Rhizobium rhizoryzae: one gene and its partner. The main gene of each other region encodes a partner of the protein of the gene in region 2 in a complex. Links are inferred from orthologs where the notes say so. Each region holds a gene or a part of one and is shown on either strand. Other genes may lie near its edges.

Region 1 (5,407 bases), 240 kb from region 2 along the record:
ACGCCCGGCTCAAACAACTTCACAGTGCCGCAGGTGCAGATCCACACCCGCCCCATGAAATGCTCGGCGATGATCTGTGCCAGCAGAATGATGAGCGCGACCGCAAACCAGTAATGGCCGCTGCTGCCGTTGCGGGCGGGATAGGCGTCCGCCGTGCTCACTTTCCATCCTCGGACTTCGGCTCAAGCGAATGTTTCATGATGAGCGGCATCTGCGCCAGCGTGAAGGCAATGGTGATCGGCATCGTGCCCCAAACCTTGAAGTTGACCCAGACGGCGTCGGAAAAATTGCGCCAGACCACTTCGTTCAGCACGGCAAGAAACAGGAAGAAAATGCCCCAACGGAGAGTCAGCTTGCGCCATCCTTCATCCGTCAGCTGAAAGGCTGCGTTGAAGACATAGCCCAGCAGCGATTTGCCGAACAACAGGCCAATCAGCAGCGTAACGCCGAACAGCGTGTTGACGATGGTCGGCTTCATCTTGATGAAGGTCTCGTCCTGCAACCAGATGGAGAGGCCGCCAAAGATCATGACCACGATACCGGAGACGAAGGGCATGACCGGCAAATGCTTGAAAACGATCTTGGAGACGATCAGCGAAATAACCGTTGCCGCCATGAAAAGGCCCGTCGCCACCAGCAGCGGTCCGCCTAGCGCTGAGAGCGCTGGAAACTTGGAGACCAGCCATTCGCCCCGCAAGTTGGCAAAAAAGAACACAAGCAAAGGCCCGAGTTCCAGCGCCATTTTCAGGCCCGGATTTTCCTTTTCCTGACGCGTCGGCGTCGTATCGCTTTCAAGGCTTGGCATTGGGCGCGTCTTTATGAAGGTGTTGAAAGAATAGGTGCAAAGCGGTTTTCTGTGGCATCAATGCGACACACCCGCAATTGCCTGCGCAAAATCTTCCGCCTCGAAGGGTTCAAGATCGTCGATCCCCTCGCCAACACCGATGAAATAGACCGGAAGCTTGTGCTTGGCGGCAATGGCCACCAGAATGCCGCCGCGTGCGGTTCCGTCCAGCTTGGTCATGATGAGACCGCTGACGCCAGCCACGTTGCGGAAAATTTCCACCTGGTTCATTGCGTTCTGGCCGGTCGTTGCGTCAAGGGTCTGGAGGACGGTATGCGGCGCATCCGGGTCCAGCTTGCTCAGAACGCGGACGATCTTTTCCAGCTCAGCCATCAACTCCGCCTTGTTCTGCAGACGGCCGGCGGTATCGATAATCAGAACGTCGCACTTCTTCGCCTTGGCCTGTTCGAAGGCATCATAGGCAAGGCCGGCCGCATCCGCGCCAAGCTTGGTGCCGATGAATTCCGAGCCCGTACGATCCGCCCAGATCTTCAACTGCTCGATGGCAGCGGCACGGAAGGTATCGCCCGCCGCCAGCATAACCTTGAGGCCCGAGCCGGACAACTTGGCCGCCAGCTTGCCAATGGTGGTGGTCTTGCCGGTGCCATTGACGCCGACGACGAGGATGACATGCGGCTTGTGGGAAAGATCCAGCTCCAGCGGCTTGGCCACCGGCTTCAGAACCTTGGTGATTTCGCTCGCCATGATGCGCGACACGTCGTCACCCGTCACATCCTTGCCATAGCGTTCGGACGACAGCGTATCGGTGATGCGCATCGCCGTTTCCACGCCAAGATCCGCCTGAATGAGCAGGTCTTCCAGCTCCTCCAGCGTCGCCTCGTCCAGCTTGCGCTTGGTGAAGAGAGCCGCGATCTGGCCGGTCAGTTGCGCGGATGTGCGCGAAAGCCCCTCGCGCAACCGTTGGAACCAGGAGAGTTTGACCTCTGGCGCAGCTTCGACCGGGGCGGCTTCCTTGCGAGTGGCGAAGCCTTTGGGAAGGACGGGTTCGGACAGCGTTGGGGTAACCGTGTCGTTACGCCCCTCTGTCCTGCCGGACATCTCCCCCTCAAGGGGGGAGATCGATTCCGGGCTTCTGTATTGTCCTACATCCTGCTTAGGGGAAGAACCACCTACTTGTAAGCGCGGTTCAGCATCCGCAACATCAACGAGAGGATGGTCATTTCGCGGCGAGTCGATCTCCCCCCTTGAGGGGGAGATGTCCGGCAGGACAGAGGGGAGTGGGCTTTGATCGCCATCAGAGCTTTCAGCCTCAGCCTCTAGCAGCGAAAGCGGGACAAGGCCCAGTTCACCCGGAAGTTCGGCAGGGGCCAGCAACACCGGCTCATCAACCTCTGCCGCGTCATCAGCGGGGCCGCCTGCGGTTTCCATCTCGATCGTTGCGACAGGATCGACCGGCGAAACCGGGAGGTCCTCTTCGCGCGAATGCGGCTCAAGCTCCGCCTCTATGGACGCCTTATCGTCAGCCGTCAGAGCTTCCGATGCCTTGCTCTCCTCCGCAGGCTTGTCCTTGCCGAACGAGAAGACCTTCTTGATGAACCCCAGCGCCATAAAATGTTCCGTTCCGTCACGCCGCAGCGGCAGCGTCGACCTGCATTGTCAGATGTTTGCCGTTATGACCGGTCATCATCACCGGCACCATATCGCGCGGCTTCAAACCGGGAGCTGCAACCAGTGAGAAGTTTTCCGTATGGGCAAATCCGCTCTGCTCCACAAGGATCATGTGGCGCGTCCCGACCATCTTGTCGAGATGGGAGAGGAGAAGCTTATCGCCAACGGCCCGCATTCGTGCCGCGCGTTCTTTCACCAGCGCCCGATCCAGTTGCGGCATGCGCGCCGCCGGTGTGCCGGGTCGCGGGCTGTAGGGGAAGACATGCAGGAAGGAAAGCCCACAGTCTTGCGCATGACGAACCGCATTCTCGAACATCTCGTCCGTCTCGGTCGGGAAGCCCGCAATCATATCGGCACCGAAACTTACATCCGGGCGAAGGCTGCGCACCTGATTGATGAAAGCCAATGCATCGGCGCTGGAATGCCGCCGCTTCATCCGCTTCAGGATCATGTCATCGCCATGCTGGAGCGAGAGGTGCAGATGCGGCATGAAGCGCGGCTCATCGGCCAGAAGGTCAAACAGATGGCTGTCTGCCTCGATGCTATCGATGGATGAAAGCCGCAGCCGCAAGATCTCCGGCACCTGCTTCAACAACGTCTTCGCCAAAAGCCCAAGCGTCGGGGTTCCCGGCAGATCGGCACCGTAACTGGTGGCATCCACGCCGGTCAGCACCACTTCCTGATAGCCTTCCGCCACCAGTTTGCGCGCCTGATCGACGACGGCCCCCATGGGCACTGAGCGGGAATTGCCGCGGCCATAAGGAATGATGCAGAAGGTGCAGCGATGATCGCAGCCGTTCTGCACCTGAATGAAGGCGCGCACATGCCCGTCTATGTGCTTCACCATCTGCGGGGCGGTGGCCTTCACGCTCATGATATCGTTGACGCGCAGCTTCTCTTCGGCTGACACGCCGAAATCCGGCAAGGCGCGGTAGGAGGCGCTTTTCAGCTTTTCCTCATTGCCGAGAACGGCATCCACTTCCGGCATTTCGCCGAAGGTGGCGGCTTCCGTTTGCGCCGCGCAACCGGTGACGATGATGCGGGCATGCGGGTTTTCCCGCCGGGCACGACGAATGGCTTGGCGCGCCTGACGCACGGCCTCCCCGGTGACAGCGCAGGTGTTGACGAGCACGGCATTGTTCAGCCCCGCCTTCTCCGCCTCTGCCCGCATGACCTCGGATTCGTAAGTGTTCAGACGGCAGCCGAAGGTGATGACTTCGACACCGCTCACTGCGCCTGCACCTCAGGCTCTGGATCCCGTGTGAAACTGCCAGAAACCGGATCGAGATTGCCCGACCATTCCCACTCGGCCGGTCCCGTCATGATGACGTGATCGTCGGCCCGCCACTCAATGGAAAGTTTGCCGCGATTTGGGCTGGAGGCAACAATGATATCCACCTTGCGTTCAGTTCGGCCTGTGCGCGCACCGGAAACACCTGCGGAACAGGCAGCGGAGCCGCAGGCAAGCGTGAGGCCCGCGCCACGCTCCCAAGTGCGGGTTACCATTTCCGTTGGCGAGATGACCTGTGCCAGCGTGATATTGGCCTTTTCCGGGAACATGGGATGATTCTCGAGCAGAGGACCGAAACGCTCCAGTTCGAATGTCATCGGGTCGCGATCCACCCAGAAGATGGCATGCGGATTGCCCATGGACATGACGGCAGGCGAATGCAGCACGGGATTATCGATCGGTCCGATCTGCAGTTCAATTCGGCTGGTATCGTGGAATTCTTCCGACAGGGGGATCTTGTCCCACTGGAACACCGGCTTGCCCATATCAACGGAAATGGTGCCGTCCTGATGCTCCTGCGCATTCAGAATTCCCGCCAGCGTCTGGAAGGTGAAGGCCTTGCGACCCGTTTCAGCGGAAAGCGCCTGCACCACGCAACGGGTGCCATTGCCGCAGGCCTGCGCCCGCGTGCCATCGCAATTGACGATGTCGATATAGGCATCCGTTCCGGAAAGCTTCGGATCGTGGATCGCCATGATCTGATCGAAGTTCGTGGCCTGATCGGCAGCCAGCGCAATGGCCGCTTCCGGGGTAACGCGATCTTTGCGGCCACGCATATCGACGACCAGGATCTTGTTGCCAAGCCCGTTCATCTTCGCGAATTCTACCGTATCAGCCATCGACGCCACCTTGGTCTTGCGGGCTTTCCTGCATATTGACGCCTATATGGCGGAAATTGACATTTATTTCCAGTCCACCCCGGAAATCGGCACCAGAACAGCGCCGTCAGAACGCGGACACGGCTTCGCGCCCACGCGGCACAGAGTGCCCGTGGTGTGAGGGTCAGTTCGGGCCGTATCGTGTCGGGATACGGGGTATGCGGTCGGGGCGCTGAAAGCTGCCTCGATATGGTAGTAGAAGGTGACACCTCTCAGCGCCCCGTTCAGCGGTTTATGCCCGCGACTTCGGTCTCTCTGCCTGAAATGGCTGCCGGAAAGGGTTTGATACCCCATCGGCTCCCGGTGATCCGGCGGACTTGACCCGACAGACCTTCCCGACACCATTCCCCATGTGTGCCACACAGGCACGCCTGACGCGCCAGTTCGGAGATGAAATGGAGGGTTAGATCCGACGCCCTTCCATTTCCCCCGTGTCGCCAGAGGGAGACCATTTTCCGCGAACCCGGAGGTGAAGGTTTTGCGTCTTGCCCTTCACACCCGCGCCGGCTCCGCATCGCCAGCACGCCTGCTGGTGTAACCGTTGCGGAACGAGGGAATTGAAACATGAGTGCGAGGGGGTGGCGGAGTGAGCGGCGAAAAAATATTGGAGAAGGCGACGATTTTTTTGAACGTCGGTGGGTCGGATCGGATCAAGGCATGTCGATGGGCGATGAAGATCCCCTCCCCAACCCTCCCCACAAGGGGGAGGGAGTCCACTTGCATCCTTGGCAAGCCTCTGTTTTATTTTCATAAATTACCATGACT
Region 2 (5,274 bases):
GGCAGGAGTCGCGTCTCGGCATAGGCACCAACGACCCCAGCATAGGCGACCCGATCACCAACCTTGACGTTTGTGACATATTCACCGACCGCTTCTACCACCCCCGCTCCTTCTACACCTGGTACGGCAGGCAAAGGCAAAGGGTAGATCCCCTGGCGATGATAGACATCCACGAAATTCAGACCAATAGCAGAATGTCGAATCCGGATTTGATCAGCCCCGGGATCTTCGAGTTCCACGTTCACTTTCTGCAGAACATCGGCTTCACCCGTCTGAGCAAACTGAATGGCATAGGACATGTCGCTTCTCCTTTGACAGGCACTATACGCACACTGAGCACTGTGCAAAATTCGCGAAATCAACACATGAATTGTGAGAAAGTGCACAATGAATTGGGATGACCTTCGTCACTTCGCCGCTTTGTGTTCAGAGGGCAGCCTTCTGGGTGCAGCAAAGGCACTCGGCACCGAACATGCGACAGTCTCGCGCCGGATCGAAGCCCTGGAAAAGAAAACCGGTCTTAAACTGGTCGACAGACGAGGACGTCGTCTCCAACTCACCAATGATGGACAACGCATAGCGACACTCGCAATGCGAATGCGGGATGAAGCAGATGGCATCCAGCGCATACTGCGTGGCAAGCGGGATGAAATTGCAGGGGAAGTCACCATATCAGCGCCGCCAGCGCTTTCCGTTTGCGTGATCGCTCCTTGCCTCGCCTCGCTTGCAAATCGCTATCCGCTTTTGACAGTGCGGCTTTTGGCGGAAACCAGGCAGGCGTCTCTCAATCGTCGTGAGGCTGACATCGCCGTGAGACTGTCTCGCCCGGTCGAAGGAGATCTTGCATTGGTGAAACTGATGGAAGTCATCTTCAGGCCCTATGCCAGTATTCACCTGATAGACAAAATGAATAGTCGCGATATGCCATTGATCGGATCTGATGGCGATGTGCGAGATTCACCTCAGCAGCAGGCTCTTGAGCAAATTGCCCATGGCCGACCCTATACTTTCCGCTCCAGCGACGTGATGGTACAGTTCGCCCTCGCCAAGGCCGGTGCCGGTATCGCAATGCTACCGGATTTCCTCGCCCCGGAGCAGCATGGCCTCTTCAGCGTTGATCCTGATGCCAAGCCACTGGTGCGTGAGGCGTGGCTCGTAATCCATAACGATCTTAAAAATTCAGGTCCTGTCAGAGCGGTTGTTGACCATTTGCGGCAGTCCATCGGTTGAGAATGATCAACCTTTGCTGCCTGCCAAATCGCTGAACGCAGCAACAACCTCTATATAGGCCTTTTTCTTGAACGAGACGATCAGTTCAGGCAGGTCGGCCATCGGCTTCCATGCCCAGGCGTCGAATTCCTGATGCTGGCCCGCTGGCGGGTGCTCGATATTGATCTCCGACTCATCGCCTTCGAAGCGGAACGCAAACCAGCGTTGCTTTTGCCCGCGATATTTCCCCTTCAGACCAATACCGATGAGATGGCTTGGAAGATCGTAATAGATCCAGTCGGGAGCCTCTCTCAGCAAAGAGACAGACCGAATGCCTGTTTCTTCGAACAATTCGCGGTAGGCTGCTTCCAGATGGTCTTCGCCCTTGTCGATACCGCCTTGCGGCATCTGCCAGAGCTGTGGCGAACCATCGGACTCACTATTGTCTTCAGAAAGCCTGCGACCCACCCATACGAGTCCCTCGCGATTCAGCACCATGACACCGACGCAGGGGCGGTACGGAAGCTCGTCCGCAGACACTGGCTTCTTGCTCATGATAGCTCCTTCTCATTCCGACTTATCTGACACGAGGGACGCAACCCCCACGATCTCGATACCGCGCCCTTGCGCCTCTTTGGCCCATTCCGCAACTGCATCGATCGTCTCGTCGAAAGCCGAGCCCATGCCGATGGCGGTCCCCTTTCGTTGCGCGACGCGCTCCAGTTCATCCAGTTTTCGGAGGATGGCCTGGCGATCGAGCTGTCCATCTATGGTGATATCGGCAAAGGCATAGGGGGCGTCCAAGGGTTTGGCCACCTTTTCCGTAACCGTGCGGGCGGAAGATCCGTCATCCAGAAACAGAAGGCCTCTCTTTGCCGTATCGCGCAAAACCGGTTCCACGGCAGACGGGTTGGAGAGATAGCCGGCGCCGAGATAATTGACGATCCCCGTGTAATTGGTGATCTTGCCCATGGCTTCATGAAGCCGGCTCAGATTGGCTTTGGTGCCGTCCGCCGTGACGAGGGTCAACGGGCCGGGATCATTTGCCGGATAATCAAGGGGTTCCATCGGAATTTGTATCAGAAGCTCGTGTCCTTTGCGGCGCGCCTCCTGCATCCAGCGCTGAAGGCTATTGCCGGAAGCCGCGAATGCAAAGGTTACCTCACCCGGCAGATCTTCAATGGCGCGCTGTGTGCCCGTCTGGCTGAGCCCGAGCCCACCGATCACGATCGCAATCCGCGTGCCGCGCGCACCGGACCAGGGCCGCGCATATTGCTCCATCGGACGAAGACCATCATGGCCCTTGATTGGCAATTTCCCGAAGGGACTAACCTCGAGCAAATCCTCATTCGGCAAGGTTGCCATGCGAGGATCCTGACCGAAACGCTGGGCATTGATGATGAGCGGCCCCTCGCCCGGCCTCGAACGTGGTGTGATCTTGGTGATGATCGAACCGTCATCCATGAGACTACGTTCGATATTTGCGCCCGCTTGCCCGTTTGTCTGAAGCTGTTTCTGATCAGGCCGCTGCGTCGGTGGGGCCGGTTCGGCAGGGGGAACCGCGACGGTTACTTCCGTGGCGGGAGCCTGCTCCAGCTTTTGCGCTCGCATGGCATAAAACGACAAACCAAGCATGCCGCTTCCGAACACGAGAGCAGCAAACATTGCTGTCAGGCCGCCGGATCTGGAACGACCAGGCTTCTTTCTATTCTGCCCGAGAGGAGCGCGAAGATCTGTCCCCACCGGATCGTTCCGCCTTGACACTATTCTTGGAAGAAAGAGCCACCCTCCAGCGTGCCGGAGGGTGGCTTGATGCGATTAAGGCTTGGCCGGAGCCGGTGCGGGCTTGGCTTCTGCGGGTTTTGCATCCGCAGGCTTCGCCTGAGCAGCCTTCTGCTGCTGCGGCGGGAAGGATGGGTCCGACTTGTTCCCGCGCAGAAGATCGAGCGCATAGGTCAACTGCACGTCATCCTTGGCTTCCGGCGGAACGTAAGCCGCGGAACCTGAGCCCTCATCGGTCTCATTCTGGCCCTGGATATGGCCCGGCAGGCTCGATTCACCCTCGGTGCGCAACTTGCCCTGCAGTTCCGCAGGCAGAGGCTGATCGACCTTGATGTCCGGCTGGATGCCCGTACCCTGGATCGACTTGCCCGAAGGAGTGTAATACAGCGCCGTCGTCAAACGGAGGGCACCGGCTTCACCCATCGGAATAATCGTCTGGACAGAACCCTTGCCGAAGGACCGGGTACCGACCACCGTTGCTCGCTTCAGATCCTGAAGAGCGCCGGCGACGATTTCGGAGGCCGAGGCCGAACCGCCATTGACGAGCACGATAACCGGCTTGCCATCGGTCAGGTCGCCCGGACCAGCATTGAAGCGGCGGGTTTCCTCGGGATTGCGGCCGCGCGTGGAAACCACTTCGCCGCGTTCCAGGAAGGCATCGGAAACGTTGATGGCCTGATCGAGCAGACCGCCGGGATTCAATCGAAGGTCAAGCACGTAGCCCTTCAGCTGATCGGCAGGAACCTGCGCCTTGATCTTCTTGATGGCCTTCTCGAGGTCGTCATAGGTCTTCTCTGTAAAGGAGATCACACGCAGATATCCGACATTCCCACCTTCGATGCGCGACTTGACAGCCTGTACGGCGATGATGTCACGAACGACAGTCAGTTCGATCGGCTTGTCAGCGCCCTTGCGCAGGATCGTCAGCTTGATCGGCGTGTTGACCGGACCGCGCATCTTCTGCACAGCATCTTCCAGCTTCAGGCCGCGAACAGGCTTTCCGTCGATTTCGGAGATGAAGTCACCAGCCAGAACACCGGCCTTTGCGGCAGGCGTATCGTCAATCGGCGTAATCACCTTGACGAGTTCATTTTCCATCGTGACTTCGATACCAAGGCCACCGAATTCACCCTTGGTCTGGACGCGCATATCAGCCGCATCCTTGGCGTTCATGTAGCTGGAATGCGGATCGAGCGACGACAACATTCCGTTGATCGCATTCTCCACCAGCTTCTGCTCGTCCGGCGGCGTCACATACTGAGCACGCACACGCTCGAAGACATCGCCAAAAATAGATAGCTCACGATAGGTCGAAGACCCTGCGGCCTGGGCAGGCACGCCAGCAGAGTAGACGACGCTCATGGCCGTGGCGCCGAGCAGCGCCCCGACGATGACAAGTGAAGCCCTACGAATCATTTCGTGCCCTTCCAGTTTCTTTAACGGCCCACCACGGCTTCGAATCGATCGGGTTGCCGTCCTTTCGGAATTCAATGTAAAGCGTCGGTCGATCCGTTTCCAGCGCCAACGCGGTTGCGCTTGCCACTCTTTTCTCACCCATTGTGGCAATGGGCTCACCAGAGAATACGAACATTCCCGGTTGAACGTTCACTTTGTCCATTCCAGTCATGACGAGGTGGTAGCCCTCGCCCGCATTCAGGATAATCATCTGACCATAACTGCGGAAGGCTCCGGCGAAAACCACCGTTCCATCGGCTGGGGCTGTTACCACAGCACCGGCGCTGGAGGCGAGTGTCAATCCGCGGGCTGGGTGGCCCGTACCATCGGGGTCACCAAACGACCGAAGCAGATCACCCTCAACCGGATAGGCAAGTTTCACCTTGAGGCTGGCGAAGGGATATGCGGGGGCAATGCGGTTTTTGTCGGGCACGCCGTTTTCAGCCAGCTGACGCGCCCTCTCGCGCTCTTCCGCCGTCAGCTGCTTTTGCCGTTCTTCCTCACGTTTTGCGCGTTCCATGGCAAGGCGAACCGAGGAAATTTCGCTCTCGAGTGATTGAATAAGCCCCTCGAGATTGGTCGCTTTTCCGGCAAGTTCCTGGGCCTTACGTCTTTCCTCGGCAAGGCTGGCAGATTTGACAGCATTCTGCTTGGCATTCTCCTCCAGCAGCAGCGCTATGCGTCGATCTTCCTCGAGCCCGGCCTGAATGGCGGCACTGGCCTTGCCACGCTCATCCGCCACATCGCGTTGAACATCGGCCAGGCCTTGCAAATCGGCCATAAGCTTTTCAGCTTGAACCCGCATGCCCGGCACGACCGCGCCGAGAA

What was found. The genes of interacting proteins can lie anywhere in the genome.
Region 1: the proteins of G6N80_RS11140 (region 2) and dapF are in contact, whole or in part, in a solved structure (PDB 5YGU), measured with the Escherichia coli proteins. The link is inferred for Rhizobium rhizoryzae from one-to-one orthologs.

What each region holds. Positions count from the first base shown.
Region 1 is NZ_CP049250.1:1,265,210-1,270,616, forward strand. The notes cover bases 2,653-5,407. They hold dapF (diaminopimelate epimerase), read right to left. Parts: upstream 4,604-5,407; coding sequence 3,701-4,603; downstream 2,653-3,700. Other genes in these bases: mtaB (tRNA (N(6)-L-threonylcarbamoyladenosine(37)-C(2))-methylthiotransferase MtaB), read right to left, coding at 2,653-3,704. In the rest of the region: G6N80_RS12180 (DUF2585 domain-containing protein), read right to left, coding at 1-161; G6N80_RS12185 (septation protein A), read right to left, coding at 158-805; signal recognition particle-docking protein FtsY, read right to left, coding at 863-2,413; more of mtaB, read right to left, coding at 2,430-2,652. UniProt on the Escherichia coli protein: Involved in the succinylase branch of the L-lysine biosynthesis and in the biosynthesis of the pentapeptide incorporated in the peptidoglycan moiety. Catalyzes the stereoinversion of LL-2,6-diaminopimelate (L,L-DAP) to meso-diaminopimelate (meso-DAP).
Region 2 is NZ_CP049250.1:1,025,579-1,030,852, reverse strand. Bases 1-2,883 are described here. They hold G6N80_RS11140 (RNA pyrophosphohydrolase), read right to left. Parts: upstream 1,765-2,883; coding sequence 1,237-1,764; downstream 1-1,236. Other genes in these bases: G6N80_RS11135 (divergent polysaccharide deacetylase family protein), read right to left, coding at 1,777-2,883; G6N80_RS11145 (LysR family transcriptional regulator), read left to right, coding at 388-1,230; G6N80_RS11150 (quinone oxidoreductase family protein), read right to left, coding at 1-299. In the rest of the region: more of G6N80_RS11135, read right to left, coding at 2,884-2,952; G6N80_RS11130 (S41 family peptidase), read right to left, coding at 3,028-4,407; G6N80_RS11125 (murein hydrolase activator EnvC family protein), read right to left, coding at 4,397-5,274. UniProt on the Escherichia coli protein: Master regulator of 5'-end-dependent mRNA decay.